DNA from 4 places in the Azospira sp. genome. Region 4 is predicted to be linked to each of the others. Evidence: predicted binding sites of a transcription regulator. Region 4 holds the regulator's gene; each other region holds the start of a gene.
What was found. Region 4 encodes FNR, which switches genes on or off when oxygen is low (the NO sensors DNR and NnrR bind a similar motif). Its sites were predicted from a motif close to TTGANCTAGNTCAA; they were not measured.
Positions count from the first base shown of each region.

Region 1: the regulator FNR is predicted to act here: its motif matches at 4,703-4,716, upstream of OEL49_RS04885 (nitrite reductase).
Region 2: the regulator FNR is predicted to act here: its motif matches at 5,946-5,959, upstream of nirJ (heme d1 biosynthesis radical SAM protein NirJ).
Region 3: the regulator FNR is predicted to act here: its motif matches at 4,395-4,408, upstream of OEL49_RS03265 (thiamine pyrophosphate-dependent enzyme).

Region 1 covers NZ_JAOTRW010000003.1:302,049-309,682, reverse strand. Annotated here, with positions in the region: gene OEL49_RS04900 (sensor histidine kinase) at 1-731, opposite strand, end outside; gene OEL49_RS04895 (c-type cytochrome) at 867-1,175, opposite strand; gene OEL49_RS04890 (type IV pili methyl-accepting chemotaxis transducer N-terminal domain-containing protein) at 1,329-2,810, opposite strand; gene OEL49_RS04885 (nitrite reductase) at 2,907-4,637, opposite strand; gene dinB (DNA polymerase IV) at 4,859-6,022, opposite strand; gene OEL49_RS04875 (phasin family protein) at 6,706-7,101, shown strand; gene OEL49_RS04870 (DUF2242 domain-containing protein) at 7,249-7,634, opposite strand, start outside.
Region 2 covers NZ_JAOTRW010000002.1:157,993-165,626, forward strand. Annotated here, with positions in the region: gene OEL49_RS00730 (S1 family peptidase) at 1-569, opposite strand, end outside; gene OEL49_RS00735 (PAS domain-containing protein) at 797-1,318, shown strand; gene OEL49_RS00740 (methyl-accepting chemotaxis protein) at 1,293-2,588, shown strand; gene OEL49_RS00745 (response regulator) at 2,607-2,975, shown strand; gene OEL49_RS00750 (nitrite reductase) at 3,131-4,729, opposite strand; gene nirJ (heme d1 biosynthesis radical SAM protein NirJ) at 4,726-5,889, opposite strand; gene OEL49_RS00760 (tRNA pseudouridine(65) synthase TruC) at 6,091-6,837, shown strand; gene rnr (ribonuclease R) at 6,854-7,634, opposite strand, start outside.
Region 3 covers NZ_JAOTRW010000002.1:709,513-717,146, forward strand. Annotated here, with positions in the region: gene OEL49_RS03245 (5-(carboxyamino)imidazole ribonucleotide synthase) at 1-333, opposite strand, end outside; gene purE (5-(carboxyamino)imidazole ribonucleotide mutase) at 357-857, opposite strand; gene folD (bifunctional methylenetetrahydrofolate dehydrogenase/methenyltetrahydrofolate cyclohydrolase FolD) at 854-1,708, opposite strand; gene OEL49_RS03260 (indolepyruvate oxidoreductase subunit beta) at 1,831-2,448, opposite strand; gene OEL49_RS03265 (thiamine pyrophosphate-dependent enzyme) at 2,458-4,323, opposite strand; gene OEL49_RS03270 (methyl-accepting chemotaxis protein) at 4,591-6,408, shown strand; gene OEL49_RS03275 (DUF411 domain-containing protein) at 6,528-6,968, shown strand; gene OEL49_RS03280 (YqaE/Pmp3 family membrane protein) at 7,057-7,251, opposite strand; gene OEL49_RS03285 (BON domain-containing protein) at 7,255-7,634, opposite strand, start outside.
Region 4 covers NZ_JAOTRW010000004.1:133,671-141,304, forward strand. Annotated here, with positions in the region: gene OEL49_RS06485 (heavy metal translocating P-type ATPase) at 1-1,054, opposite strand, end outside; gene OEL49_RS06490 (universal stress protein) at 1,238-1,666, opposite strand; gene OEL49_RS06495 (sulfite exporter TauE/SafE family protein) at 1,686-2,372, opposite strand; gene hemN (oxygen-independent coproporphyrinogen III oxidase) at 2,502-3,899, opposite strand; gene fnr (fumarate/nitrate reduction transcriptional regulator Fnr) at 4,051-4,797, shown strand; gene OEL49_RS06510 (hemerythrin domain-containing protein) at 4,894-5,472, opposite strand; gene OEL49_RS06515 (SirB2 family protein) at 5,483-5,869, opposite strand; gene OEL49_RS06520 (NnrS family protein) at 5,889-7,106, opposite strand; gene OEL49_RS06525 (hypothetical protein) at 7,122-7,634, opposite strand, start outside.

The sequences.
Region 1 (7,634 bases), on a different contig from region 4:
ACGCCGCAATGGCCCACGTCGGCCCGGGGCGATAGCACCCGCAGGCGGCCGGGCGGCACTGTCCCTTCCCGCTCCAGGCGCTCCAGCAGGCAGGCCCGCAGCACGCCGGCGTCGGCCTCGCCGCGCAGCACCGCCTCCACCACCCGGGGCATGGGGAAGCCGGTGAACAGGGGCCGGGGCTGGCCCTGCTCCGGGTCCAGGCCGTGGCGGAGCAGTTCGGCCCAGATCAGCTGGTAGCCGCCGAAGGCATCCTCCGCCACCGCCGCCAGGGTGGCGCCGCGCAGGTCTTCCAGGCGGCGCAGGTCGCGCCGCCGTTCCAGCACCACCACGGCGGAGCCGACCACATGGGCCGGGTCCTGGGAGGGGGCGGAAACCTGGGTGGCGATGCGGCTGATGCCGTGCTCCGCCTCCAGGGTGACGTAGTGGCCCGGGTTGGTGACGACGAATTCCACCTCCCCGCCCTGTAGGGCTTGGGACAGTTCATCCAGGTCGTACTGGCGCAGCTGGATGCGGTGGCCCGGCAGGCGCCGCTCCAGTTCCTGCACCAGGGGCTTCCATTGCACCTCGGCCTCTTCCGAGCCGAGCCAGGCCAGCACCCCGAGGCGGATGTCCGCAGCGCCGGCGGCCGCGGCCCACAGGCCCAGCAGCAGGAGCGCGCCGCAGCGGCCCAGGGCCGGCGCGAGGGAGGCGGGAAGAAAAGCGGAGAAGGGGGTACGGCGGCAGGCAGGCATGGCCCGGATTGTAGCCGGGGCAGGCGCCGAAGGGGCGTCCAGGGCCGGGCGGAGGCCCGGCCTGCCGGACAGGCAGGCGGGACGGCGGACCGGGCGACGGCAGGGCGCCGAGGTCCGCCGGACAAGGCCGAGGGCTTACTTCAGGGAGAGGACCCAGGTCGCCAGCTTCTTGGCTTCGTCGGGGGTGACGTTGTTGGGGGGCATGGGCACTTCGCCCCAGACGCCCTTGCCGCCGGCCTTGATCTTGGCGGCCAGCTTGTCGACGGCGCCGGCGTCGCCCTTGTACTTGGCGGCCACGTCCTTGTAGGCCGGGCCCAGCACCTTCACCGCCACCTGGTGGCAGGACATGCAGTTCTTGGCCTTGGCCAGGGCTTCGTCGGCCTGGGCGTTGCCCAGCAGGAGCAGGCCGCCGAGGGCCAGCAGGGAGAGGTGGGCGGATTTCATGGCACGCTTCCTTCGGTGTAGTGGTTGGAAAGCGGCACTGTGCCGGCCCGGGCAAATTTTTCGCGCTGCGGCCGGCGGCCCGGAAATAATCCTTTGTTACCAGTCAGTTGGCGAATGACAGGCTTGATCCCGGTCAAGAGCGGCGGGCGGGCCTCATTTGCCCAGCCGCTCGTAAAGCTTCACCGTGGTGTCCATCAGGCGCAGCAGGCGCTCGCCTTCGGTGAACACGACCCGGGCGTGGTGGGTGCGCCGGGCCCGGGACAGGTCGGGCAGCAGGGAGGCGATGAAGACCTGCCACTGGGCGTCCACCTCCTTCAGCTGCAGCGCCAGCTCGGCCACGCCGTGGCTGTTCTGCTGCAGCTCGGCCAGGTTGCGCGCGAATTCCCGCACCGATTCGGTCAGGGCCGGCTCCCCCAGGTCTTCGCAGCCGGGCCAGTCCCAGAAGAGGAAGAGCTTGCACACCCGCTGGGAGATCATGCGGTTGCGCCCGGCCGTGTTCACGTAGTGGGCGTCCGGCGTCTCGCCGCACAGTTCGGCGGCCTTGGTCATGGCGTCGGTGGCCTCCAGCATCTTTTCGCTGAGCCCCAGCACGGCGGCGGCCTCGGCCGGGGTGGCGCTGCCCAGCAGGGCTTCCCGGTAGGCGGGCCAGATGGCCTGCACCGCCTGCAGCCGCTCGCCCACCTGGGGCGCCAGCGCCAGGCCGTCGAGGCGCTTGTCCACCCGCTCGAAATCCCCCACCAGGGCCCGCAGGCGCACCTGGTACTTGGCCGGCGGCAGGCCGGTGGCGATCATGGCCCAGGAGGTGGCCAGACGCTGGGAGAGGACGCGCAGGCGGCCGCAGAGATTGACCAGGGCGCCGGCGGAAAGCTTCTTGCGGGGGCGGATGATCTCTGCCCGTTCGCGCCGGGAAAAGCTCATGCGCCGCTCCGGGTTGCCGTTTTCGTAATCCCGCAGGGCGGCGTTCTGGATGTAGAGGACGCGCCCGTCCACCACGATCAGGCCCAGGTCGATCAGCTCCCGCAGGCAGCGGGAGAAGGACTCGGGGGTGATGCCCAGGCGGGCGGCGATCATTTTCTTGCTCGGGCGCAGGGTCACCGGCGTTTCGCCGGCGGACTTGAGGGCTTCGCCGCCCTGGGCCAGCAGGTAGTCGAGGACCCGCTGGGTGGCGGAGAGGCCGTAGTGGTAACTGGTGACGTCGCATTCCGTGCTGCGCAGGCGCAGGGCCAGGAGCTGGATGAGACGGTCGCTGAGGGGCAGGTCCTGCTGCACGATGGCGCGCAGGCGCCAGGCGTCGATGACCAGGATCAGGCTGCTGCCCAGGCTCTCGCACTGGGAGGTGTAGCGCTCGGCGCCGAACACTTCGCCGGGGGCCAGGAGCTGGGGGCTCTGGATCAGTTCCAGGGTCTTCTCCACCTCGCCGGCCAGGCGGGTGCTGCGGCGCAGGGTGCCGCGCACCAGGACGAAGGCTTCCTTGACCGGGCTCTGCACGGAAAAGATCTGGGTGTGGGCGGGAATGGAGACGACCCGGCTGGCGGCCAGCAGCTGGTCCGTCACGCTGTCGGCCAGGCCGTTGAAGAGGGGGATGTCCGACAACAGCTCCCGGCTGCAGCGTCGGCTTTCCTTGGGACTGAACATGGGCGATTCCGGCTAGGGGTGACCAATGAAAAGACGAGAGAAGGATCACCTTCTCTCGTCTTGCTGGGATGCCGCTTCAGGAGAGGCTAGACCCCATTAGTACACATCGTGCTGGGTGTTGTAAACGTTGAACTTGCCCGTCGGCGTCACCAGCTTGGGGTCCTTGATCACGGCCTTCAGCTTGCGGGTCTTGTCGTCCACCACGACGATGGCCGATTCCTGGTCCTTGCCGTTCCACACGGAGAACCACACTTCGTCGCCGGCCTTGTTGTACTCGGGCTGGACGATGCGCTTGGGACCTTCCTTGATGCCGGACCAGTCGCCGATGGGCAGCAGCTCGTAACCCTTGTCCAGGTTATTCACGTCCCACACCGCCACGGACTGGCTGATGTTGGCTTCCGGGTTGAGGGTGGTGTCCACCCACAGGTTCTTGGACTTGGGATGGGTCTTGAGGAACAGGGAACCGCCGCCCAGGCCCTTCAGGGTACGCACCACCTTCCAGGCATTGTCGCCGTGCTTCACCGGGTCGGTGCCGATAAGGGAGATGGAATCGTCGCCCAGGTGGCCGGTGGCCCACACGGGACCGAACTTGGGATCGACGAAGTTGGCGCCCCGGCCCGGGTGCGGCGTCTTGCCCACGTCCACCAGCTTGGCCAGCTTGCCGTCCTTGGTGTCGATCACGGCGATCTTGTTGGAGGCGTTGGCCGCATCCATGAAGTAGCGGTGGGTGGATTCGAAACCGCCGTCATGGAGGAAGGGGGCCGCCTCGATCATCTTGATCTTCAGGTTGCTGAGATCGCGGTAATCCACCGAGTAGACCATCCCGGTTTCCTTCACGTTCACGAAGAACTCCGGATTGAAGTGGGAGGAGACGATGGCCGCCACCCGGGGTTCCGGATGGTAGTCCTGGGTGCCCACGCTCATGCCCCGGGTGGAAACGATCTTGCGCGGCTTGAGGGTGTCACCGTCCATGATGACGAACTGGGGCGGCCAGTAGGTGCCGGCGATGGCGTACTTGTCCTCGAAGCCCTTGGCCTTGGAGCTTTCCACCGAGCGGGCTTCCATGCCCACCTTGATCTCGGCCACGGTGTCCGGCTTTTCCATCCACAGGTCGATCAGGTTGATCTTGGCGTCGCGGCCGATGACGAACAGGTAGCGGCCGGAGGCGGACATGCGGGAGATATGCACCGCGTAGCCGGTGTTGAGGATGCTGACGATCTTCTTGCTGTCGCCGTCGATCAGGGCGATCTCGCCCGCGTCGCGCAGGGTGACGGAGAAGAGGTTGTCCAGGTTGAGGTTGTTGAGCTTTTTCTTCGGCCGCTTTTCCACCGGCACGATCACCTTCCAGCTGGCTTCCATTTCCTTCAGGCCGTACTCGGGCGGGGCCGGGGGCGTCTGCTGGATGTAGCGGGCCATGAGGTCCACCTCGTCGTCGCTGAGCACGCCGGAAGTGCCCCAGTTGGGCATGCCGCCGGCAGAGCCGTACTTGATGAAGACCTTGAGGTATTCCAGGCCCTTGGCGATGGTCAGGTCCGGGGTCAGGGCCTTGCCGGTGGCGCCCTTGCGCAGCACGCCGTGACAGCCGGCGCAGCGCTCGAAGAAGATGCGTTTGGCCTTCTCGAACTCGGCCTCGGTCATTTTCGGTGCCAGGGGATTGATGTCCTGGTGCATGGGCACGCTGGCCAGGGGCGAGCCGCCGCCGGCCTGGTAGTCCCGCATGGTGGCGTCGCCGTGGGATTCCGGCGTGCCGGCAAAGGCGAACTGCACGGCAAAGGCCAGGGCCGGAATGGCCGCCAGCCTGAGTAGGTTGAAACGCTTCGTTTTCATGGCTCCCTGTTCCTGAAAAAATTGAGTGAGGAGGCCCCAATTTCTTCAGCGGCAGAAAACGTACTTTGATCAGGGTCAATAGAATCGGGCGTCACGGTGGCAGCTGGGTTCCGCGCCCCATGCAGGCTTGACGCGCGTCAAGGTTGTCCCGCCGGCATGGTCCCGGCGGCGCGAAAAAAGGCCATCGCCGCCCCCCGAAAAACGGGGACGCCGCCCCGGCCCTAGAGGGGCAGTTCGGCCTGGACCAGGGGTGATGGCAGGGCCGCCGCTGCCGCCGCCGGCAGCAGGGAACTGGCCCGCACTCCGAGCAGGCGGAGGCGCTGCTGCAGGGGCACCCGCTTCAGGCATTCGCCGGCGGCCTTGCGGATCGCCGCCCCGTCGGCGGTGGGCACGGCCAGGGTGAGGTCCCGGGTCACCGACTGGAAGTCCGCATAGCGCAGCTTGATGCCGATGGTGCGGGCCACGTAGCCCTGGCGCGCCAGGTCGTCGGCCACCCGCAGGCACATGCCGGTGAAGATTTCCGACAGCTCGGCCCGGTCGTGGCGGGCGTGCAGGTCCCGGGAGAAGGTGCTTTCCCGGCTGATGGACTTGGGCTCCCGGGAGGTGCTCAGGGGCCGTTCGTCGATGCCGTGAGCAGCCCGGTGCAGCCAGGCGCCGGTGCTGCGGCCGAAGTGCTGCACCAGCATTTCCGGCGGCGCCGCCGCCAGGTCGCCGATGCTGTGGATGCCCAGCTGGCCCAGGCGTTCGTTGGCCTTGGGGCCGATGCCGTTGATCTTCTTCGCCGCCAGGGGCCAGATGCGCGCCGGCACCTCCTTCATGCCGAGCACGGTGATGCCGTCCGGCTTGTCCAGGTCGGAGCAGATCTTGGACAGCAGCTTGTTGGGCGTGATGCCGATGGAGCAGGTAAGGCCGGTGGCGGCCAGCACCGCCGCCTTCAGGCGCCGGGCCAGGGGCAGCGTGGCCTCCTCGATGTGGCTGAGGTCGATGTAGATCTCGTCGATGCCCCGGTCCTCGATACAGGGCGCGATGGCCGCCACGGCGGCCTTGAAGCGGCGCGAATAGTCCCGGTAGGCGTCGAAGTTGGCCGGCAGCAGGATGGCGTCGGGCGCCAGCTGGGCCGCCTTCATCAGCCCCATGCCGGAAAAGACGCCCAGGGCCCGGGCCTCGTAGGTGGAGGTGGTGATGACGCCGCGCCCCACGTAGTCCCGCAGGCGGGCGAAGTGCAGGCTGCCGTCGGCCTGGCGCCGGGGCCGGTCCACGGCACGGCCGCCCACCACCACCGGCCGACCCCGCAGCTCCGGGTAGTGCAGCAGTTCCACCGAAGCGAAGAAGGCATCCATGTCCAGGTGGGCGATGCGCCGTTCGGGCAGCACCGCGGCAGGCATCGCTGTTCCAACCGCTGTTCCAACCGCTGATCCGGCCGCTGTTCCGGCCGCGGCAGCGGGCAGGTCGGCGGGCGGGACCGGGGCACGGGAATCGTCAGGGAGTGGGCAGGGCTCATCCTTCATGGCTGTATAAATATACAGCACATCGGCCGGGGCGTTAAGAGGCTGCCCCGGCCTGCCGGCGCGCCGCCCGTCCCACGTCGCCTTTCATCTGTCACCTGGCCTCCGCCCCCTTTCCCATGCCGCAGCACACCAATAGCGCCAAGGAGATGCCTGATTTCATCGGACCTGCCGGGCAGCGCTTATTCCATGAGCATTAACAGACCCCCTCCCCGGAAAGCCACTTACGGTAGGACTCTTGGCATATGACCTCTGGAGAGTGGCGTATTCATTGGCTTCCAGAGTGGGCGTAAGATGCATTTGCCCCTTTTGTCATCGGGGGTAAAGGGTTCCGCCGCCAGGCCCGCCCGCCCTCTGCCGCAGAGGGCGACGGCCGGCGCCGGGACCGTCCGCAGGCACGGGCGGCACCGGGCTAACACATCCCCGCCGGCTTCTCACCTAGGCGAGACCCCAGGGTCATTCCCGGGACTCGACCCGGGTCCCAGGCAGGGTTGCCGTGGCTATGATGGCGCCGCTCGATACATCGACACCGATACTTATAAGACAACGCTAGGGGTACTAACATGATCAATCTGCACAACCATCTGCTGGCCGTCACCAAGACCAATATGGAAAACACCCTGGACCTGGCCCACGGCAGCTTCGCCAGCATCGAGCGTCTCGCCAACCTCAACCTCAACACCGCCCGCGCCCTGCTGGAACACGGCATCGAGCACACCCGCTGCGTCATGGGCGCCAAGTCGGCCCAGGAAGTACTGGAACTGCAGACCAAGGCCACCCAGCCGGTCCTGGGCCAGACCCTGGCCTACCTGCAGAACGCCCAGCAGATCGTCACCATGAGCCAGCAGGAACACAAGGCCCGGGTGCAGCAGCAGGTCACCGACATGGGCCAGCAGGTCGCCGCCACGGTGGAACACGCCGTGGCCGCCGTCACCCGCCTGGGCAAGCCGATCAAATAATAAAAAATAGGGGGACCCGCCGGCCTCGCCCGGCGCTTGCTCGACCATGAGGACGGCCGGATCTCCTGGAGATTCGGCCTTTTGTTTTGGCGCCCCCGCCCCGGGCCGCGACACCCGCTGCGGCCTCCGCCCCTGCCCTGCCCGTCCTTACTCGCGGCCGCCCAGTTCCCGCCGTACCGCCCGGTAGAAGCGCTCGTAGAAATCCCGGGCGGCCACGGTCTCGCCCCGGGTCTTGACCTGGTTGTCGCCCTCGGTGCTGCTGCTGAAGGAAATGGGGGCCACCAGGGGCACACCGACGCTGGTGCTCTGGCGGGTGGTCTTGACGTCGAAATGCTCTTCCGTGGCGGTGACGAACAGGGTGGCGCCGCCCCGTGCCTCGCTGCAGGCCAGGTGCAGGCGCAGCTGGGCGTGACCCTTGTCGTCCACCCGGAATTCCTTGGCACCGCTGAAGGTCAGGGCGTCGCGCCCGGGCAGCACCACGTAACCGTCCCCCAGCAGGACCCGCCGGGCCGCATCGCACAGGGGCGCCGCCG
Region 2 (7,634 bases), on a different contig from region 4:
ATCACCACCGGCGCGCCACTGGTGCCGCGGTGGGTGCGGGCATCGGTGAGGAAATAGCCCTGGCCCTGGAAGCGCAGGCCGAAGGACGAGGCCACCACCGCCTGGCGCGCCACCGGCATGTGGTGCAGCTGGTCGTGGAAGCCCAGGGGGAAACCGACGATGAGCAGGGAGCTGCCCACCTCCACCCGGTCCCGGCGACCGGCCAGATGGGCCGGCGTGAAGGCGGCATGGAGCGTGGTCGGCGGCAGGGCCGCCCGCTCGATCTCGATCGCCGCCACGTCGATCTCCCCGGCCCCGTCCGCGCCCTGGCGCCACAGGCTGCGGCCGTCCCGGTAGAGGGGAATGGAAAAGCCGGTGGCGGCGGCCAGGTTGGCCGGATCGGTATGCAGCTCGATCTCGATGCGCTCCGGATGGTGGCCGCTGGCGGCATCGCACAGCACATGGCGGCTGGTGACGAGAAACAGGCGGCTCTCGTCCGGGGCGAAGAAAAAGCCGCTGGCATTAGTCAGGGCCCGGCCGGCGCCGAAAGTGCATACCCGTACTGCCGTCAACAAAATGGATTCGATCATGATCCTGGCACCTTTCGTCCCCAGGCCAAAAAAGGCTCCCGCCGAAGGGGGCGGGCACCGCCTGGAAAGCCATTGTGGGGCAAAGCGGAGAGCCTGCCCCGGACATTTGCCGACAGGGCCCCGGCAAAAGGCAAATATCGGCCCCGCAAGCTTTCCAATCCCCGTGCCACAAGGTAGATTACGGCCCCGGGAGGTATAGCTTCTTCCAGACGAGGAGCGAGACAAAAATGAAGGATAAATCCATCGTTCCCACCAACCGGGAACGGGTCATGCGCGACAACGATTTCATCGTCAGCAAGACCGACCTGAGCGGCCGCATCACCTACGGCAACGAGATTTTCATCGAGTTTTCCGGCTACAGCGAAGCCGAGCTGCTGGGCACCCAGCACAACATCATCCGCCACCCGGACATGCCCCGGGCCGCCTTCAACCTGGTGTGGGACACCCTCAAGTCGGGCCGGGAAATCTTCGCCTACGTGAAGAACATGTCCAAGGACGGCAGTTTCTACTGGGTCTTCGCCCACATCACCCCGGACTTCGGCCCCAAGGGCGACATCGTCGGCTACTACTCGGTGCGGCGCTGCCCCAGGCGCAGCGCCATCGACAAGATCGTGCCGGTGTACCAGCAGATGCTGGCGGCCGAAAAGGCCGCCGGCAGCAAAGACGCCATCGCCGCCGGCACCAAGGTGCTGACCGACCTCCTGCAATCTTCCGGAATGAGCTATGAACAGCTGGTTCTCTCACTTTGACAAGCGGCGCTGGCCGCTCCTGATCCTGGTGCTGGCCGGTGCCGGCCTGGCCTTCCTCGACCCGCTCTACGCCCTGCCGGCCCTGCTGCTGGCGGCCCTGCTGCTGGTCCTGCCCGCCGCCTCCCGCCAGGAGCGCCTGAAAGAGCTGAACGCCCTGATGGACAAGGTGCAGAACGGCCTGCTGGTGGAGCGCATGCCCCGCAGCATCGACGATCCCCAGCTCGACGCCATCCGCATCAGCATCAACTCAGCCCTGGACCAGACCGAAACCGCCTTCCGCGAAATGCTCGGCGCCATGGCTGCCTCGACCCAGGGCCGCCCCTGGCGCCGCCTGCATACCGCGGGCCTGCACGGCACCTTCCGCGACGTGCTGGAGCAGATGCAGGGCATGCTCGACCGCCTCGACGAGGCCCGGGAATCCGTGGCCCGGGAGGCCCTGCTGTCGAAGATCTTCCTGCGTTCGGAACGGGGCCTGTCCACCGCCATCGGCCGGGTCAGCGAGGCCCTGGAAACCGTGGCCCAGGAATCGGCCCAGGCCGAATCCCTGGCCCGGGCCTTCGCCGAATCCGCTGGCGCCATGTCCGGTGCAGCCGAATCCATGTCCGCCGCCCTCGGTCAGGCCCAGACCTCGGCCCAGCACAGCGCCGAGGCCCTGCACGAGCTGGACGGCAAGACCAACGCCATCCGCCAGCTGACCGGCCACATCGACGCCATCGCCAAGCAGACCAACCTGCTGGCCCTCAACGCCGCCATCGAGGCGGCCCGGGCCGGCGAGACGGGCCGCGGCTTTGCTGTGGTGGCCGACGAGGTGCGCAAGCTGGCCGACCAGTCCCAGAAGGCCGCGGTGGAGATCACCCAGGCCATCGGCGACGTTTCCGGCGCCATGGAAGACGTCTCCCGGCGCATGGAAGAACTGGGGGGCGCCGTCTCCGACGCCCGCGGCACCGCCGACACCTTCAGCCAGGAACTGGCCGGCTCCGCCAGCTCCGCCTCCGTGGTGGAGGAACTGGCGGGCACCATCGGCCAGGGTGCCGGCAGGATGGAAACCTCCATGCGCATGGTGTCCCTGGCCCAGAAGGCCCGGGCCGACGTCAATGCCATCATCAACGGCGAGCAGGTGGAAATCGCCAGCCGCTCCGCCACCGAACGGGCAGCCCTGGAACTGGCCGCCACCCGCAAGTGGACCGAGGGCAGTGCCGAGCGGGATGCCCTGGTGGAAATGTACGACGAGCTGTTCGCCTACATCGAAAGCCAGAACGCCGCCCTCTAGGCGGTGTCTGCTCCGGCCATGGCAGCCAAGACCCTCCTGGTGGTGGACGACGTGGAGTCCATGCGCGGCATCCTCACCGCCATCGCCCAGGAGGTGGGCTTTGCCGTCAAGCAGGCCTCCCACGGCCAGGCCGGCCTGGAGATGGTGCAGGCCGGCGGCATCGACGCCATCGTCAGCGACTGGAATATGCCGGTCATGGATGGCGGCCAGTTCGTCCGCGCCCTGCGGGCGGCAGGCCACCAGATGCCGGTGATCATGGTCACCGTGGAAGCGGACCAGAACCGGGTGCGGGAACTGATCCAGACCGGCATCCAGGGCTACATCGTCAAACCCTTCAAGGCGGAAACGGTGCACCGGGCCCTGGAAAAGCTGTTGCAGCGGCTCTGACGGAACACCGCCCGGGTTACCGGGCCCCTGCCGCCCCTGGTCACATCCAGGGCGCTGCTGCCCGGCCGGGCAGTTCCCTTCCCATCACTCCTTACCCAGGCCTCCCCCACCGCCATCGCGGCAGCAGGAAAGCCCGCCGGGCTGCCGAGCCCAGCCTAGTGGCTGGTGCCTTCGGAACGGGTGATCTTGTTCCACACGTTGTACTTGCCCACGGGCTTCTTCATGGGCAGGCGCTTCACCTCTTCCAGGGTCCTGGCGTCGTAGATGATCAGGGCGCCGTCCATTTCCCACAGGCTGGCCAGGGCGTAACGGCCATCCTTGGTGAACTCGATGTGGGCCAGGGTCTTGCCGGGGACGGGCTTGAGTTCCTTGACGATCTCCAGCTTGTCCTTGTCGATCACCTGCAGGGTGTCCTTGGCCGGGCTCATCATGGAATCGACGAAGGCGTAGCGGCTGTTCTCGTGGCTGCGCAGGAAGAAGCCGGCTCCCCGGGTGACGATGTCCTTCACCGGTTTCCAGTCCTTCATGTCGATCACCGTCACCTTGCCTTCCTTGAGGTTGGTGGAGGCCATCACGGTGCGGCCCTGCCAGTTCCAGGTGATGCCGGAGCCCAGGTGAGGCATGCCGGAGAGCTGCAGTTCGGAGACCTTGCGCCGGGCATCCAGGTTCACCACCTGGCCCTTGCCTTCCCGGCTGGTGCCCATCACCTCGGAATAGCTCTGGTCGAAGAAGAAATCGTCCAGGGGATCGGTGAGGCGGGTGCGGCGGGGGTTGAGGAAGCCGGGCACCGAGACCCCTTCCTTGTACTGGTAGTCGTGCACCAGGCCGTCGTAGATGGGATGGGCTTCCGGGTCGTAGCTGATTTCCCAGACCTCGGGCATGTCCTTCATGGCGGCGACGAAGCTCTTGCGCGGGGCGGCATCGTACACCGCGGAAACCCGGGAGCTTTCCTTGCCGTCGGCGCTCTTCGCCTCCATCACCTTGATCAGGTTGAGGTCGGCGTCGAACAGCACCAGATCCTGGGGCAGGTAGTTGGCGGCCATGACGTACTTGCCGTCGCCGGAGACGGCGGCGTTGCGGGTGTTGATGCCGGCCCGCACCTCGGCCACCACCTTCAGGTTCCACAGGTCGAACTTGGTCAACCAGCCGTCCCGGGAGGCGAAATACACGAAGCGGCCGTCGGGGGAGAACTTGGGCCCGCCGTGGAGGGCGTAGCGGGACTGGAAGCGGTGGATGGGCTCCAGCTTGTCGCCGTCGAGGATGGAGACGTGATGGTCGCCCCCTTCCACCACCACGAAGAGGTTCATGGGGTCGGCCTTGAAGACGGGCTTGGGCGAGAGGGTCTTCTCGTCCACGTGCTGGATGCGGGAGGCGCGGATGTCCTTCTCCGTCCAGGTGGGCTTGGGGTTCACCGGGGCGTAGGCGTAGTCGGCCAGGGCGGCGATGTCGGCCTCGCTCAGCTGGTCCTTGAAGGCCGGCATCTGGGTGGCGGCCCGGCCTTCCCTGATGGTCTTGAGGGCTTCGGCCTTTCTCAGCCGTTCCAGGTTTTCCGGCAGCAGGGCCGGGCCCATGCCCCCCAGGCGATCGGTACCGTGGCAGGCGGCGCAGTGCTGCTGGAACAGGGCCGGGGCGTTGGCATCGGCGGCGTGGGCCGGCCGGCTGGCCAGCCACAGCGCCCCCAGGCCCAGGGGTACGGAAAGCAGCCAGAAGGCCAGGGAGGACGGCCGCCTGGCGGCCTGGGCGCGGGTTTTCATAGGGATACCTCGGTTACCTTTTTGACGCCGATTTCTTCGTCGCTGAGATAGCAGGCCGGGTCTTCGGCCCAGGGATTGCCGGTCAGCTGCTGGGCCCGCACCCGGGTGTTGCCGTTGCAGATGTTGAGGTAGGCGCAGGCGCCGCAGCGCCCCTCCACGGGCCGCGGGTGCTGCTTGAGGCCGGCCATGAGGGGGTCGGAGAGGTCGTTCCACAAGGTGGAGAAGGGCCGCTCCTTGACGTTGCCCAGGGTGTGGTGCCACCACATGGTGTCCGGATGCACATTGCCCAGGTTGTCGATGTTGGCCACATTGACGCCGCTGGCGTTGCCGCCCCACTGCTCCAGCTTGGCGCGGATGTGGGAGACCTTGTCCGGGAAGCGGCGGGCCACCCAGCGCAGCAGGTACACGCCGTCGGCATCGTTGTTGCCGGTGACGAATTCCTTGTGCAGACCCTTCTGCCGGTAGTCCCAGCAGGTGTCGAGGAGCAGGTCCATGGCCTGGCGGGTGGCCAGGTGATGGGTGTCGGTGGCCCGGTTCTTGTTGCCCCGGCCGGCATAGTTGAGGTGGGAGAAGTAGAACTTGTCGATGCCCTCGGCCTCGATCAGCTTGAGCAGGCCGGGCAGGTCGTGGGCGTTGTCCTGGGTCATGGTGTAGCGCACGCCCACCTTGATGCCCCGTTCCTTGCACAGGCGGATACCGGCCAGGGAGGCGTCGAAGGCCCCTTCCAGGCGGCGGAACCTGTCGTGGGTCTCCTTGATGCCGTCCAGGCTGACGCCCACGTAGTCGAAGCCGATGTCGGCGATGGCGTCGATATTGGCTTCGCTGATGAGGGTGCCGTTGGAGGAAAGGCCGACGTAGAAGCCCATGCCCTTGGCGCGGCGGGCGATGTCGAAGATGTCCGGCCGCAGCAGGGGCTCGCCGCCGGAGAGGATCAGCACCGGCACGCGGAAGGCCTTGAGGTCGTCCATCACGGTGAACACCTGCTCGGTGTTCAGTTCGCCGGGAAAATCCTTGTCGGCGGAGATGGAGTAGCAGTGCTTGCAGGTGAGGTTGCAGCGGCGCACCAGGTTCCAGATCACCACCGGCCCGGGCGGATTGCGGCGGGGGCCGACGGTGCTGGGGGTCACCAGCTCGTCCATGAATTGGGAGATGCGGAACATTTTTTCTTCCCTGGAGATCGTGGCTGCCATTGAACGCGGGAAGAAATGGGGCGTCGTTGATACGCATCAAGACAGCTGCGGGATGGGCGCCAGGGCGGCCTTCGGCGGATGCGGGGAGGCCGGCGGGAAGCCCTCGGGCAGCAATTCCTGCTAGGATGCCCCTCCCCTTTGCCACCACCGTTACCGAGGAAAACCGAGCGGATGCTGCCGATTATCTACCGCGACGAGCACCTGATCGCCATCCACAAGCCCCCCGGCCTGCTGGTGCACCGCTCCCTGGTGGACCGGCACGAGACCCGCTTCGCCGTGCAGCTGCTGCGGGACCAGATCGGCCAGTGGGTCTACCCGGCCCATCGCCTGGACCGGGGCACTTCCGGCGTGCTGCTGTTCGCCCTCAGCAGCGACATGGCCCGGGAACTGGGGCGCCAGTTCGAGGCCCAGACGGTGCACAAGACCTATGTGGCGGTGGTGCGCGGCCATCCGGAGGAAGCCGGCGTCATCGACCATGCCCTCAGCCGCCAGTTCGACGACGGGGAATGGCAGGGGGAGCGCATGAACCGGGAGCCCCAGGCCGCCCTCACCCGCTACCGGCGCTTGGCCACGGTGGAACTGCCGCTGGCGGTGGACCGCTATCCCAGCAGCCGCTACGCCCTGCTTGAACTGGAGCCGGCCACCGGCCGGCAGCACCAGCTGCGGCGCCATCTCAAGCACATCGCCCATCCCATCATCGGCGACGCCACCTACGGCAAGGGCAAGCACAACCGCTTCTTCGCCCAGCACTTCGCCTGCCCGCGCCTGCTGCTGGCCTGCCTGCGTCTGGAAGTGAGACACCCGGCCAGCGGCGCCCCCCTGCTGCTGGAAGCGCCCCTGGAGGGCGATTTTGCCCGGCTGGTGGCCGAGCTGGGCTGGGCCCAGGCCCTGCCGGCGGGGCTCGCCGGCCAGACCTGAGACACGGCAACGGGGCCTAGCGCCCCTTGCGGCCGCCGTTGTTGGCGCCGCCCCTGCTGGCGGACTTGCTGCCGCCCTTCGCCCCGCCCTTGCCGCTCCGCTTGGGAGCGCCCGTCTTGGCAGCGGCCGGACTCTTGCCGCGATGACCGCCCTGACCCGGACCGCCCGCTTTGCCGCCAGGGGCGGACTTGCCGGGCTTGCCACCGCCAGAACCCGCACGGGGCTTGCCTTGCGGAGCAGCTGCCCCCAGGGCTGGCTTGCCCGTGGTGTTCTTGCGCCAGGTCACCACCTCGTCGTCGCCGGCCGGACCTTCTTTCTTTTCCTGGGCCAGGATGAAGTCGATGCGGCCGGACTCCAGGTCGGCCCGCACCAGTTTCACCCGCAGGCGGTCGCCGAGGCGGAAGCGCTTGCCGCTGCGTTCGCCCAGCATCTGGTGCTTGGCCGGCTCGAAGTGGAAATAGTCCTCGCCCAGTTCGGAAACGTGCACCATGCCTTCGACGAAGACCTCGTCCAGGGCGACGAAAATACCGAAGGCGGCGACGCCGGCGATGGTGCCCTCGAATTCCTCCCCGATGCGCTCCTTCATGTAGAAGCACTTCAGCCAGTTGTCCACGTCCCGGGTGGCCTCGTCGGCCCGGCGCTCGGTGCCGGAGCAATGCAGGCCGATGTCTTCCCACTTGCCCGGGTTGTAGGTCTCGCCGGCCAGCACCGCCTTGATGGCGCGATGCACCAGCAGGTCGGGATAGCGGCGGATGGGCGAGGTGAAGTGGGTGTAGGCCTCGTAGGCCAGGCCGAAG
Region 3 (7,634 bases), on a different contig from region 4:
GAGGAAGGTCTTCTCGACGATGCGGTTCTGGCAGACGGAAACAGCCGCCGCAGCGGGACGCACCGGCAGGAACTTGGCCAGGTAGTCCAGGGTGTCGGCAGGAACGTTCTCGAATTCGGTGGTGATGGCGGCACAGCCCTGGGCCAGTTCGTCCAGGGCGGCATAGTCGTCGTAGGCGGCCGCCAGATGGCGCTCGGCGATCTGACCGGCGGGACTGTGGGGATCCGGGTCCAGGACCCAGACCTTGTAGCCCATTTCGTGGGCGGCAGAAACGAAGAAGCGGCCGAGTTGGCCGCCGCCGAGCATGCCCAGGGTGGCGGGAGGCAGGATCATGGCCATGGTTTCCGGGTCTCCGCTCACACTTCCGGCAGCTTCATGGCCAGAACCTTCTCGCTCTGGGCCTGACGGAAATTGGCCAGCTTCTCGGCCAGCTCCGCATCATGGGTGGCCAGCTGGGCCACGGCGAAGAGGGCGGCGTTGGCGGCACCGGCTTCGCCGATGGCGAAGGTGGCGACGGGAATGCCCTTGGGCATCTGCACGATGGAATAGAGGGAGTCCTGGCCGGAAAGGTGCTTGGAGGGCACGGGCACGCCCAGCACCGGCACGATGGTCTTGGAGGCCAGCATGCCCGGCAGGTGGGCGGCACCGCCGGCACCGGCGATGATGGCCTTGAGGCCCCGTTCGGCAGCAACGGCGGCATAGTCGAAGAGCAGGTCCGGCGTGCGGTGGGCGGAAACGACGCGGGCCTCGAAGGGCACGCCGAATTCCTTGAGCATGACGGCGGCCGCCTGCATCACGGGCCAGTCGGAATCGGAACCCATGACGATGCCGATCACGGGGTGCTTGGGCTGGTTCATTGCGCTGCCTTTCGCTCGGCGGCCTCGATGGTGTTGGCCAGGAGCATGGTGATGGTCATGGGGCCGACGCCGCCGGGCACCGGAGTGATGAGGGAAGCCACTTCCTTGCAGGAATCGAAATCCACGTCGCCGCACAGCTTACCGTCGGGCAGACGGTTGATGCCCACGTCGATGACCACGGCGCCGGGCTTGATCATGTCGCCGGTGATCATGCGCGGACGGCCCACGGCAGCCACCACGATATCGGCGCGGGAGGTGTGGAACAGCAAATCCTTGGTCTTGGAATGGCAGATGGTGACGGTGGCGCCCGCATTGGTCAGCAGCAGGCCCATGGGCTTGCCGACGATGTTGGAGCGGCCCACCACCACGGCTTCCTTGCCGGCCAGGTCCACGCCGCCCTTTTCGAACATCTTCATGACGCCGTAGGGAGTGCAGGGGATGAAGCGGGGATTGCCCTGGGCCAGGGCACCCACGTTCTCGGCGTGGAAGCCGTCCACGTCCTTCTCGGCGGAAATGGCCTCGAGCACGGCTTCTTCGTCGAAATGCTTGGGCAGGGGCAGTTGCACCAGGATGCCGTGCACCTTGGGATCGGCGTTCAGTTCGGCGATCTTGTCCAGCACCACCTGGGGATTCACATCCTTGTCGTAGGTGATCTTCTCGGAATACAGGCCCACCTTCTCGCAGGCATTGACCTTGTTGCGCACGTACACCTGGGAAGCGGGGTCTTCACCCACCAGAATGACCACCAGGCCGGGGCGGTGGCCCTTGGCCGTCAGGGCTGCGACGCGGGACTGGAAGCTTTCGCGCAGCTCCTGGGCCAGCGCGTTGCCGTCGAGAATTTGTGCCGTCATGGATTTCTCTGCCAACAAAAAAGAAAAGGGGAAAGGCGAATGCCTTTCCCTTTGAATTGCCGCAATTTTATCAGAACCCCGGGGAGAATGGACCCTCCCCCGGATCGCGGCCTGCCCGAGGCTCAGGCCAGAGCCGCTTCGGCAGTGGCGGCCACCGCGGCCCGACCGGCGGCAAAGGCCTTGCGGTTCTGCTCCACCACCTTCTCGCCCTTACGGGCGAAGCGCTGCAGGATGCAGTTAAGCAGGATGTCGGCGGAGAAGGGCAGATGGTCGGCCACCGCCCCCAACATGACCGTGTTGCCGAGACGGATGTCCCCCAGATCCTTGGCGATGGCCATGGCGTCGAAGGCCACCACGCGGCAGCCGGAATCCTTCATGGAACCGACGGGATCCGCGGGGTAGTCGTAGAGCCCCAGGTCCACCACCGGCGGGGTCAGCTGGGCGGTGTTCATCAGGGCGATACCCTCGGGTACCAGCATGTGGCGCCAGCGCATGGCCTCGGCCGCCTCGAAACCCAGCAGCACATGGGCGGTGCCCGGGGTGATCTGGGGCGACAGCACCTTGGGGCCGAAACGCAGATGGGACGAGACCACGCCGCCGCGCTGGGCCATGCCGGCCACTTCGGTCTTCTTCACGTCGTGGCCCAGGGCGATGGCTGCCTCGGCCAGGATTTCCGTGGCCGTCATGACCCCCTGGCCGCCGATGCCGACAACAAGAATATTGGTCGTTGCAATGCTCATGGCGCGCTCTCAGTGCTTCTTGAGGATGTTGATGGGCACCACCGTCTCCGCATGGACGATGGCATCGGGGGCGCAGGGCTGGACGCAGAGGCCGCAGCCGGTACAGGCAGCAGTCTCGATGCGCACGAAATTGAGGTCCACTTCCCGGCCGTTGGGCTTGATGGCCTTTTCCCGCCGGGTGACGTGGATCGCCGGGCAGCCCACTTCGACGCAGTTGCCGCAGCCGGTGCATTTGTCGTCCATGACCGTGAAGGGCTTGAGCTTGTGGTAGGCCTCGGTCAGCACGCAGGGCTGGTCGGTGATGATGACGGAAGGCTCGGCCACCTTGACCTCCTCGCGGATGGCCTTGAACAGCACCGGCAGCTCGTAGGGGTTCACCTTGTGCACCCGCTCCGGCTTGACGCCCAGGGCCTGCACCAGCTTGACGAAATCCACCCGCGGCGCTTCGTTGCCGTGGATGTCCAGGCCGTTGCCCGGGTTGTTCTGGCCGCCGGTCATGCCCACGGCCCGGTTGTCCAGCAGCAGCACGGTGACGTTGCCCTGGTTGTAGACGATGTCCAGCAGGCCCTGCATACCCATGTGCAGGAAGGTGGAATCACCGATCACCGCCAGGATGCGCTTGTCCTTGTCCGACTCGCCCCGGCCCTTGTCCAGGCCCAGCGCCACTCCCATGGATGCCCCCATGGAAATGCACGTATCCAGGGCATTCCAGGGGTGGCCGGCCCCCAGGGTATAGCAGCCGATGTCGCCGGCGATGGTGATGTTGCGCACCTGAGACAGGGTGTAATAGACGCCCAGGTGGGGGCAGGCCACGCACATGGTGGGCGGCCGCGGGAACACCTGCATCGGCGCCACCGCGGTGACGGCCGGCACCGGTTCGCCGCGCAGCTTGGCGATGGCGGCCTTGAGCACGGGCGGCGCCAGCTCGCCGATGCGGGGCAGGATGTCCTTGCCGTGCAGGGCGATGCCCTGGGCCTTCAGCTCGGTTTCCAGCAGGGGCTCCACCTCTTCCACCACCACCACTTCGTCGCACAGGACCGCCAGTTCGCGGCACTTGTCGATGGGTGCCGGGCAGGAGAAGCCGAGCTTGAGCACCGGTGCCTCGGGGAAGGCTTCCTTGACGTGCATGTAGGCGGGGCCGGAGGTGATGAAGCCGAGGCGGCGGTCGCTGCCGGCCTCGATCACGTTCAAGGGAGAAACCTCGGCCTCGGCCTTGAGAGCGGCTTCCCGCTCGAACATCAGGGGCAGGCGGCGGGCGGCGCCGGAGGGGGTCATCACCCAGCGGGCCGGCTCCTTCTTGAAACCGGCACCCACATGCTCCTGACGTTCGCCCACGGTGACCAGGGCCTTGACGTGGCAGATGCGGGTGGTGAGGCGCAGGATCACCGGCACCTGGAAGCGCTCGGACAGCTCGTAGCCGAGCTTGGTCATCTCGTAGGCTTCCTGGGAGTCGGCGGGCTCCAGCACCGGCAGGTGGGCGAAGCGGCCCCAGTAGCGGGAATCCTGCTCGTTCTGGGAGGAGGAGAGGCCCACGTCGTCAGCCACGGCGATCACCAGACCGCCGGCGACGCCGGTCAGGGTCAGGGTCATGAGGGCGTCGGAGGCCACGTTCATGCCCACGTGCTTCATGCAGCAGAAGGAGCGGGAACCGGCGTAGGCCGCGCCCACCGCCACTTCCAGGGAAACTTTTTCATTCACCGACCACTCTGCGTAGAGGTCCGGATAGGTCGAAATGACTTCCAGCATTTCCGTCGCCGGCGTGCCCGGATAGGCCGCGGCAACCTTGACACCGGCCTCCCAGACGGCGCGGGCAACGGCTTCGTTGCCGGACATGAGCAACCGGCTCTGGGCCGGCACGGGCGCAATAGCGGCCATGTTGTCTCCCCCTGCTTTGTTTCAGGTGTTGATAAAGCGGGGGATGTTAACAGGCTCCATACGGTGGCGTCTTGACACAAGTCAACGACACGGAGGGGATAGATGCCTGAAAACAATGACTTCTGGCCATGAAAAAGGCATGCATTGCAGTCGCTTTGAAAATGCATCGCATTACCCGGTAAACCCCCTAGTTTCGGCAACCGGATTTGCGTATTACCATTGGTCCCACCGCGAAAAACGTGAAATAGTTGGCACAGGAGACCCGGAATGAATAATGCACCGCAGCAAAAGAGTGCGTTCTGGCAGTTGTACGAAAATATAGAAAAAACCTTCTTCAATTCACTTTCGAAGAAACTGTCCAGTTTTCTGCTGCTTTTCTGCGTAGACCTGGGTTATCTGGGCGTCTATTTCTACCAGCAAAACACCATCCAGCAATTGCTGCATAGCGGCAATGCCAGCCCCGAACTGCTCGCCCGCATCGGCGCCAGCCTGGATAGCGGCCTCTACATCATGGGCGGGCTGACCCTGTTGGCCCTGGTCATGAACATCGGCCAGATCCTCTACCTGCGCCATCTCATCGTGCGGCCGGTGAAGGTCATCACCGGCATCTTCAACGAGATCGCCCGGGGCGAAGGGGATTTCTCCCGGGACCTGCCCCTCATCACCCAGGACGAATTGCGGGAGCTTTCCGCCGGTTACAACCGCTTTGCCGAAAAGATGCGGCAGATCATCGGCGAAGTGCGCAAGATGTCCGTCAGCATCGCCCGGGAGGCGGTGCTGGTGAAGGCCCGGGTCGAGGACACGGTAAAGAGCGCCCGGGAACAGGTACGCCTGACGGAGACCGTGTTCACCGCCAGCAGCGAAAGCACCCGGGCCATCCAGGACGTTTCCGGCAGCACCCACGCCATTTCCGACTCGACCCACGGCAACCTGGACATCGCCCGGCAATCCCTGGGCGAGATGCAGGACATCGCCGGCAAGATCAACGCCGTCAGCGACAAGGTGACCCGTTTCAACCAGACGGTGGACGACCTTTCCCACCGCTCCGAGAGCGTCAAGCAGATCGCCGCCCTGATCCGGGACGTGGCCGACCAGACCAACCTGCTGGCCTTGAACGCCGCCATCGAGGCGGCCCGTGCCGGCGAGGCGGGCCGCGGCTTCGCCGTGGTGGCCGACGAGGTGCGCAAGCTGGCGGAGCGGGTGAACAAGGCCACCGCCGAAATCGCCGGCAACATCAACGGCGTCATCACCCTGGTGGAAAACACCCGCAGCGAAAACGACGAGATCAACGCCGACGTGCTGCAGACCCGGGAGGTGGTGAGCCGCTCCGCCGAGCAGTTCCAGCGCATGGTGGGGGATTTCGAAGGCACCAGCGAAAAGCTGCTGCAGATCGCCGCCGCCATGGAGGAACTGTCCGCCACCAACGAGCAGGTACATGAGAACGTGGACGGCATCCACCGCCTCTCCGGCAGCGTCGCCCAGCACATGGAGGAATCGGAACAACGCACCCTGGAGCTGGCCCAGGCCACCGAAGCAGTGCAGGAGCTGGTGTCCCGCTTCAAGATCGGCGCCGGCGCCTTCGACCAGGCGGTGGACCGCACCCGCCGCTTCCGCGACGACCTGCAGGCCGAACTGGAAGCCATGGCCAAGCGGGGCATCAACATCTTCGACCGCAGCTACCAGCCCATTCCCGACACCAACCCGCAGAAATACAAGGTCAGCTGGGGCGACACCTATGCCCAGACCTGCCAGGGCCTGCTGGAAAGCTGTCTCAAGGACATCCCAGGCTGCGCCTTCGCCGTGGGCATGACCAGCGACAGCTACCTCTCGGCCCATAACCTGAAGTACTCCAAGCCCCTCACCGGCGATTACGAGACCGACCTGGTGGGCAACCGGGTCTGCCGCAAGTTCGAGCGCCCCTCGGAACTGCGCTCCGCCGCCAACACGGAACCCATGCTGCTGCAGACCTACCAGCGGGATACCGGCGAAGTGCTGTGCGACATCGCCATGCCCATCTACGTCGGCGGCCGCCATTGGGGCAACGTGCGGGTCGGGGTGCCGGCCGACGCCCTGCTTGCCACGTGAGAAGCCGGAGCCGCCCCGGGTTCGCGCCCGGGGCGCCCAATTCCCCGAACCTGATCCAGGACAAAGCCGGGCGAACTTAGTCCGGCGACAATGTGCCACCGACCTGCCGAAGGAAAGCCATGACCAAGACTCCCCTCCTCGCCGCCGCCCTGCTGGCCCTGGGCGCCCAACTGGCCCACGCCGCCCAGCCCCTGCCCGCGGTGGATGTTTACAAGAGCCCCTACTGCGGCTGTTGCGGCCAGTGGGTGGAACACATGCAGGCCGCCGGGTTCACCGTGCGCAGCCACAACGTGGACGACGTGCCCGCCGCCCGCAAGCAGCTGGGCATGCCGGACAGCCTGGGTTCCTGCCACACCGCCCGCATCGGCAACTACGTCATTGAGGGCCATGTGCCCGCCGCCGACGTCCAGCGCCTGCTCAAGGAAAAGCCCAAGGCCGTGGGCCTGGCGGTGCCGGGCATGCCCCAGGGCGCCCCGGGCATGGAAACGGCCCGACCCCAACCCTACGACACCCTGCTGGTGAGCAACGACGGCCAGACCCGGGTCTTCGCCCGGCACTGAGCCGAGCCCGCCGGGAAATAGCAGAAAACAGCAGCAAACAAAAAAGGGGCCGATGGCCCCTTTTTCAATGGTGATGCTCCGGCAGGAGCTAGTCCGGCCGCCCCATGGCGTCGCGGATGGCCTGCTTCGTGTTCTCCTGGTGGATGATGAAGAAGGCGACGATGGTGGCCGGCAGCCAGCCGATCAGGGTCACCTGCAACACCAGGAGGACGATACCCACCATGACGCGGCCCTTCAGCATGACCGCCAAGAAGGGCAGGAACAGGGCCAGGATGTAGGACATGGCTCAGCCGCCGGCGCGGGGTGAGGTGCTCTGCTTGGGATCCTGCTGCTGGCGCAGGTCCAGATCCTTGGCCTGGGCATCGCTGATGATCTCCAGCACATTCACCACCTTGCGCACGCCGGCGGTGGTGCGAGCCACCTCGATGGCGGCCTTGGCCTCGCGCTCGGTGACCATGCCCAGCAGGTACACCACGCTGGCTTCGGTCACCACCTTGACGTGGTTGGCGGAGAAGCGCTGGGCATCGATGAAGCGGGCCTTCACCTTGGAGGTGATGTAGGCATCGTTGCTGCGGGCGGACAGGGAACTGATGCCCGCCACCTGCAGGTCGTTGGTGACGCCGGCCACATTGGGCACGGCGGCGACGATCTGCTCGGCCTGGGCCT
Region 4 (7,634 bases):
CGCTGGAAGCGCCCTCGATCACCTCTCCGTCCACCGGCACCGCTTCGCCGGGGCGGACGATGAAGACGTCGCCGGGAATGAGCAGGGCCACGTCCAGCTCCACCAGTTCACCATGGCGTTCGACCCGGGCGGTCTTGGGCTGCAGGCGCACCAGTGCTTCCAGGGCGGCGGTGGTCTTGGCCTTGGCCCGGGCCTCCAGCAGCTTGCCCAGCAGCACCAGGGTGATGACGGCGGCGGAGGCTTCGAAATAGACGTGCTGGTGCTCCAGCCCGAAGAGGGTCACCACCAGGGAAAAGACGTAGGCCATGGTGGTGCCCAGGGCCACCAGCACGTCCATGTTGGCGCCACCGCCGCGCAGGGCCTTGTAGGCGCCGTCGTAGAAGCGCCAGCCGATCCAGAACTGCACCGGGGTGGCCAGCAGCAGTTGCAGCCAGCGAGGCAGCAGATCGCTGTGGCCATGTTCCGGCGCCGGGCCGAACATGGTGACCATCTGGGCCACCAGGGGCAGGGTGAGCAGGGCGGCGATGAAGAAGCGGCGCTTCTCGGCGGCGTAGAGGGCGGCCTTGCGGGCCTTTTCCTCTTCCCGGGTGGTGTCGCTGGCCACCCGGGCGCCGAAGCCGGCTTTTTCCACGGCACTGATCAGCCGGGCCGTATCCACCAGACCCGGCACGTAGCGGATACGGGCCCGCTCGGCGGCCAGGTTCACCGCACCTTCGACGCCGGGCAGACGGTTCAGCACCTTCTCGATGCGGGCCGCGCAGGCGGCGCAGGTCATGCCGGTAAGTTCCAGTTCCACCGTGGCCGGCGGCACGGAAAAACCGGCCTTCTCGATGGCCTCCACCACCCGCTGGGGCGTGGTTTCCTCGCTGTTCAAGGCGACGCTGGCCCGCTCCGCCGCCAGATTGACGCTGGCTTCCACGCCGGGCAGGCGGTTCAGCACTTTCTCGATGCGGGCCGAACAGGCGGCGCAGGTCATGCCGGCAATGGGCAGGTCGAGGCGGGAGGAAGAAGGAGCGGCAGGGGACTGGGACACGGGCAACTCGGCAAGAAACATTAGCAATGGCTAATTATGGGCGCAGGCGCCCTTAGCCGCCAGTAACAGAGGGGCTCAAACCCCATGGTTACAGACCGCCGGCACGGCCAGGGGTTTCTTCGTTGCGCGGGGATGGACGCAGCCCTCCTCCCCGCCCGCTCATGCCGGGGATCAGGCCGGCTGCGCTGGCAGACGGCCTGCCGCCTATTTCACCAGCAGGACGGGCACCGTGGTTTCATGCACCACCCGGGTGGCCACCGAGCCCATGACGGCCCCGGCGATGGCGCTCCAGCCGTGGCTGCCGAGCAGCACCAGGTCGGCCCCCAGTTCAGCGGCCTGATGGGCGATGACGGCCCCCGGCTGGCCCACGTGGATGTGCCGCTGGTAGGCCACCCCGGCGGCCTTGAGCTTGGCCTCGGCCGCCTCCAGGCGTTCCACGCTGTCCTCCCGGTAGTAGCGCTCCAGGGTTTCGTGGCCCAGGTGGCGCTGCACCCGGCCGTCGGGAATGGGCGGATGCACGTAGAGCAGGTGCACCGTCGGCACTTCCCGGTACCAGGAGAGGCGGGAAATCAGGTGATCCACGGCCCGCAGGGAACAAGCGGAACCATCGACCGCCAGCAGGAAATTCAGCATCGTCTGCTCCTCAGCATTTCTAGATGTTATGGGCCAGGCGCCAGGCACCCAGCAGGCCCCACAGGCCGAAGCCGAGCACGCTCAGCCCGGCGATGCCGCGCACCCAGGGGCGCCGCACGAAATCCTTCAGCCGCGCCGCCAGGAGGCCGGCCAGCAGCAGGTTGGGCAGGGTGCCCAGGCCGAAGGCCAGCATCACCGCGCCGCCCCGGGCGGCGCTGCCGCTCACCAGGGCGGTGGTCAGCACACTGTATACCAGACCGCAGGGCAGCCAGCCCCACAGCAAGCCCAGGGGAAAGGCCTGGGCCGGGCTGCGGGCGGGCAGAAAACGTTTGGAAAAGGGCTGCAGACGGCGCCACAGGCCCTGGCCTGCCCGCTCGGTCCACGCCAGGGCCTGGGTGGCGCCAAGCAGATAAAGGCCCAGGGCCACCAGCATCAGGTTGGCCAGCACGTAGAGCACCAGGCGCAGGGACCATTGCTCTCCCAGGTGGGCGCCGGCCGCGCCGACGGCCCCCGCCAGGAGGCCGGCCAGGCCATAGCTGGCGATACGCCCCAGGTTGTAGGCCAGATGCAGGGACCAGCGGCTGCCTCCGGCCTGCCCCAGAGAGAGGGCGCCGACGATGCCGCCGCACATGCCGATGCAGTGGGTGCCGCCGAGAAAGCCGACGAGGAGGACGGAAAGCAGGGTGGGCAGGAAGGAGTCAGCCACGTGGGAGCGCCGTGCGGAAAGTGAAAAAGGCCATGGCCAAAATTATACCGGGCACTGGGGTTTCCCCCAGCGCCCGGCTTTTCCCCCCTGAGGCTTGCCTCAAGTTAAACGCGGTATCCCGTAGCCCGGTCAGATGACCTTGCTGTAACGGGTGCGCTGCCGATCGGCGCGCAGATATTTGTCGAACACCATGGAGATGGCCCGCACCAGGAGACGTCCCGGGGGCAGCACGGTGATCCATTTGTCGTCCACCTTCACCAGCCCGCCCCGCTCCAGTTCCTTCAGGTCCTCCAGTTCGGCGGCGAAGTACTTCTTGAAGTCGATCAGGTGGGCGATTTCGATGGACTCGGTGGAGATTTCGAAATGGCACATCAGGGCCTGGATGATGGAACGGCGCAGCAGGTCGTCGGCGGTCAGCTCGATGCCCCGCAGCACCGGCAGCACGCCGGCGTCCAGGCGGTCGTAGTACTCGTCCAGGGTGCGGTAGTTCTGGCTGTAGGTGGGCCCCACCTTGGCGATGGAGGAAATGCCGAAGGACAGCATGTCGCAGTCCGCATGGGTGGAGTAGCCCTGGAAATTGCGGTGCAGCCGGCCCTGGCGCTGGGCCACGGCCAGCTCGTCGTCCGGCTTGGCGAAGTGGTCCATGCCGATGAAGACGTAGCCGGCATCGGTCAGCTTCTTGATGGCCAGGGAGAGCAGCTGCAGGCGCGTGTCGGCGTTGGGCAGGTCGCTCTCGTTGATGCGCCGCTGGGGCTTGAAGAGGCCCGGCAGGTGGGCATAGTTGTAGATGGAGAGACGCTCCGGGTCCATGGCCAGGACCCGCTCCAGGGTGCGGTTGAAGCCCATCACCGTCTGGTGGGGCAGGCCGTAGATGAGGTCCACGCTGATGGACTTGAAGCCGCTCTTGCGCGCCTGGTCCATCACCGTGAAGGTTTCTTCCTCGGTCTGGATGCGATTGATGGCCTGCTGCACCCGCTCGTCGAAATCCTGGACGCCCAGGCTCATGCGGTTGAAGCCCAGCTCGCCGAGCAGGGCCACGGTGGGCCGGTCCACCTTGCGCGGATCCACTTCGATGGAAATCTCGGCCCCATCCACCAGCTTGAAATGGCGGTGGGTGAGGTCCATCAGCTGGTGCATTTCCTCATGGGAGAGGAAGGTGGGCGTGCCGCCGCCCCAGTGCAGCTGGGAGACTTCCCGATCCCCGTCCAGCAGGTACTCGGCCTGCAGGGCCATCTCCTTGCCCAGGTACTTGATGTACTTGGCGCTGCGGCCGTGATCCTTGGTGATGATCTTGTTACAGGCGCAGTAGTAGCAGATGGTGTTACAGAAGGGGATGTGGAAGTATAATGACAGCGGTCGGCTGATACCGCCGATGTTGCGTTTGCCCAACCACAGCTTCAGGGCCTCGGCATCGAAGGCTTCGACAAAACGGTCAGCCGTCGGATAGGACGTGTAGCGCGGTCCATTGACGTCGAAGCGGCGGATGATCTGGGGATCGAAAACCAGGTTGTTGGCGGTAAATGTCATTGAAAAACAGTCGTTGCAGAACCACACATTAGGTGCGGCTTATTATCGTGGTGCAGGAACTGGGGCACGTTGACCTGGATCAAAGGCTTCCAAAGGGCCTTCCGGCGCAGGTTACCACCATCCGAACGCCCTTGGCCCAGCGAGGAACAGCATGCCGTTGAAGAAGACCAGCGCCCAAGAAATTACCCTGTCGGTCATCAAGACCGCCTGCTCGAACTGTAACCTGCAAGAACTGTGTCTTCCCTACGGTCTCAACGAGACCGAGATGTCCAAGCTGGACGAACTGGTCAGCACCCGCCGCAAGATCAAGCGCGGCGACCACCTGTACCGGGCCGGGGAGGCCTTCGAATCCATCTACGCCATCCGCGCCGGTTTCTTCAAGACCGACGTGCTGCTGGAAGACGGCCGCGACCAGGTCACCGGCTTCCAGATGGCCGGCGAGCTGCTGGGCCTGGACGGCATCAGCACCGAACACCATTCCTGTAACGCGGTGGCCCTGGAAGACAGCGAAGTCTGCATCATCCCCTTCCCCCGCCTGGAAGGCCTGTCCCGGGAGATCGTGGCCCTGCAGCACCACTTCCACAAGGTGATGAGCCGGGAGATCGTGCGCGACCACGGGGTCATGATGCTGCTCGGCACCATGCGGGCGGAAGAACGGCTGGCCGCCTTCCTCCTCAATCTCTCCCAGCGCTTCACCGCCCGCGGCTATTCCCACGCCGAGTTCTACCTGCGCATGACCCGGGAAGAAATCGGCAGCTACCTGGGCCTCAAGCTGGAAACCGTTTCCCGCGCCTTCTCCCGCTTCCAGGAAGAAGGTCTGATCGCCGTGCAGCAAAAGCACATCCGCATCCTGGACATCCCGGGCCTGAAAAAGCTGATGACCCACCAGTCGGCCTGATCCCGGGCAAGCGTCAAACAAAAAAGCGGCTCCGCGGAGCCGCTTTTTTTATTGCCCGGATTATTGCCCGGGCTTAGTCCAGGAGTGCCGGCAGTCCTACTGTTCCCCTTCCGGAAACACCGCCCCCCGCCGTGCCGCCATGCTGCGGCCGACGGCGGCCGCCTGCTCGGGGGACAGCAGGCGCCGCCCCAGGGGCAGCAGCTCCCGGGTTTCCAGATCGATGTGTCCCAGATAAAGCTCGGCCAGCCCTTCCACCATGGCCGCCGGCAGGGCCTCGCTGCATTCCCCCGGCTGGGCCGCGACGATGGCCTGCAGGCGGGCCAGCACCTCGTCCCGGGCCCGGTCCATGCGCCGGTGATCGGCCAGGATGCGCTCGATGAGGGCCTCCACCTGAGCCGCCACCGCCGCTTCCCGGGCCACCGCCTGGCTCGCCCGCAGGGCGGGAAAGAGGTCATCCTCCTCGTCCGCATGGTGATGGGGAGCGGCCACGGAGAAATAGCGCAGCACGCCCTGGGCCGCCTCCCGGGCAGCCTGGTCGGCACCGTGCCGGGGCAGGTGCTGCACCAGGCGACGCAGGGTCTCGATCTGGGCCTGGATGCGACCGTGACAGGCATCCAGCATTTCCAGGGGTTCGTCGAAACTGGGGGCGGCGGCGCCCAACAGGCTGTGGCTCATGCAATTCCTTTCACAGACCGGCGAAGAAGCCGGCGGGATGACGCGTCAGGGCAACGGAAACGATATAGGCGAAACACGACAGGGCCATGACGAAAAAGATGCCCCGCACCGCCTTGCTGCGCCCCCGCTTGAGGGCCACGCTGCCACAGCCGATGTAGGCCAGCAGGGCCAGCACCTTGGCCGTCAGCCAGCCCTGGACGAAGGGATACTGGCCGGAGAGAAAGGCCAGGGCCAGGGCGCTGCCGAGCAGCAGGGTATCCACCACATGGGGCGCCACCCGCGGCAGGCGCCCCTGCAGTCGAGGCGACTCCTGCAGCATCCAGAATCCGCGCAGGAGGAATCCGAGGCCGGAGAGGACGACGCAGGTGATGTGCAGATGCTTGAGGGCCAGGTACATGGGATGGCTCCGCGATCCGTCAGCCGGGCTGGCCGTCGGGCCGGGGCCGCAGGTACATGGCGCCGTGGCGCCGCACCCACAGGGCGAACACCAGCAGCCAGGCCAGGCTGGCCAGCCACTGCAGGTTGAAGGGGCCGGACAGGGGCAGGAACTCGCCGGCGATGCGCAGCAGGGGCACGCTCTGGAACAGCCAGAACAGGGGCCAGGTGGTCTGATCCCCGGCGTTGATGGGCCGGCCCGAATGCCCCAGGGTGACCCGGGTGACCATGCCCAGCAGCATGGAAACAAAATAGCCGATGCTGATGGCGTGCAGGGGCGCCAGGCCGCCGAAGCTGCCGCCCAGCGCCAGGGCCAGCCCCTGGCAGGCATAGAGCACCAGCCCCAGGCCCAGCCAGACGGTGGCGCCGTGGATCATGGCCAGCATGGGCACCGCCAGGCTGCGCCGAAGCTGCCACTTCCAGGAGAAATGGATGACCACGGCGGCGGCAACGGCGTCCGGCAGCCACAGGGCTCCGTGCCAGCCGACCAGGGCCAGCAGGGCGTGGCCAAGGAAACAGGCCAGCACCAGCCACAGCAGGGGCATGGGTCGGTAGATGGTGTAGTTCTTCAGCACCGCTGCAGTGAAGAAGGGCAGCATGCGATGGCTGACGATGAAGAACACCGGCAGCAGGCAGCCCCACAGCCCCAGCTCGATGCCGGCCCGCACCCCGTCGCCGGCCATGGCTGCCAGGCCCCAGGCATAGGCCCAGAGGGCGACCAGGCCCAGCCCCAGGGCGGCCAGCAGCGCGTAGGCGTGGGAACGGTCCGGTGCGAAGCCCCGGGGCTGGGGCCAGGTCACGGCCCGGGCCAGGGCGACCAAGCCCCACAGCCAGCCGAGGGACGCCACCACCAGGCCGGACACGGCCAGGGGCGCCGCCAGCAGGCCGCCCCAGAAGAGCAGCCAGCCGCCTGCCAGCAGAGCGAAGGCCGGCAGGTACTGGCCCCGCGTCAGGGCCGGGGCGCTCACCCACTTGGGCAGGGCCGTCATGAGAAAGCCGAAGATGAAGGGGGGGAACAGGCCGAACAGCATCAGGGCCCCATGCAGCCAGATGCCGGGCAGGGCCCAGGCCGGAGCCCCATAGAGTCCGGCATAGCGGCCGCCCAGGTCCGCCGCCCAGAACAGCACCGCCAGCAGGCTCTGCAGGGCGCCGAGGGCGAACATGACCCGGTGGGGGGCGCTGAAAAAGGCCTTGAACATGGAATCTCCGAAAAATCAGGCAGCCGTGGCGAGTTGCTCGCCGATATGCCGCAGGTGCCGCCGATAGACCTGCAGGCAGCGCCAGAGGTTCACCAGCAACCACAGGTTGGACAGCAGCAGGGCCAGTCCGGCCGGCCAGGCGAACCAGGCGGGGCGGACCACGGCGGCCAGCAGCAGGGCCAGGGAAGCGGCATGGGCCGCCATCTGCCGCGCCATGGCGCTCTCGGCCAGGATGCGCTTCATGTTCGGCGCCAGCACCCGGCCCTGGCCCGCGTTCTGCAGATGCAGCCAGATGAGGAAGGGCACGATCTTGTACAGCATGCCGGTGATCACCGACATGAACCCGCCCACCAGCAGGAGCATGCCCAGCAGCAGGGGCAGCCCGGGCCACAGGCCCAGGGCCGGCCACAGCTGCCCCACCGCCCACAGGGCCGCCCCGCCGACGGCGCAGGCCAGCCCCAGCCGCCAGTAGCGCTGGGTGGCATCGAGCCTGGCCCGCTTGCTGCGCACCAGCAACCACAGGGTCGC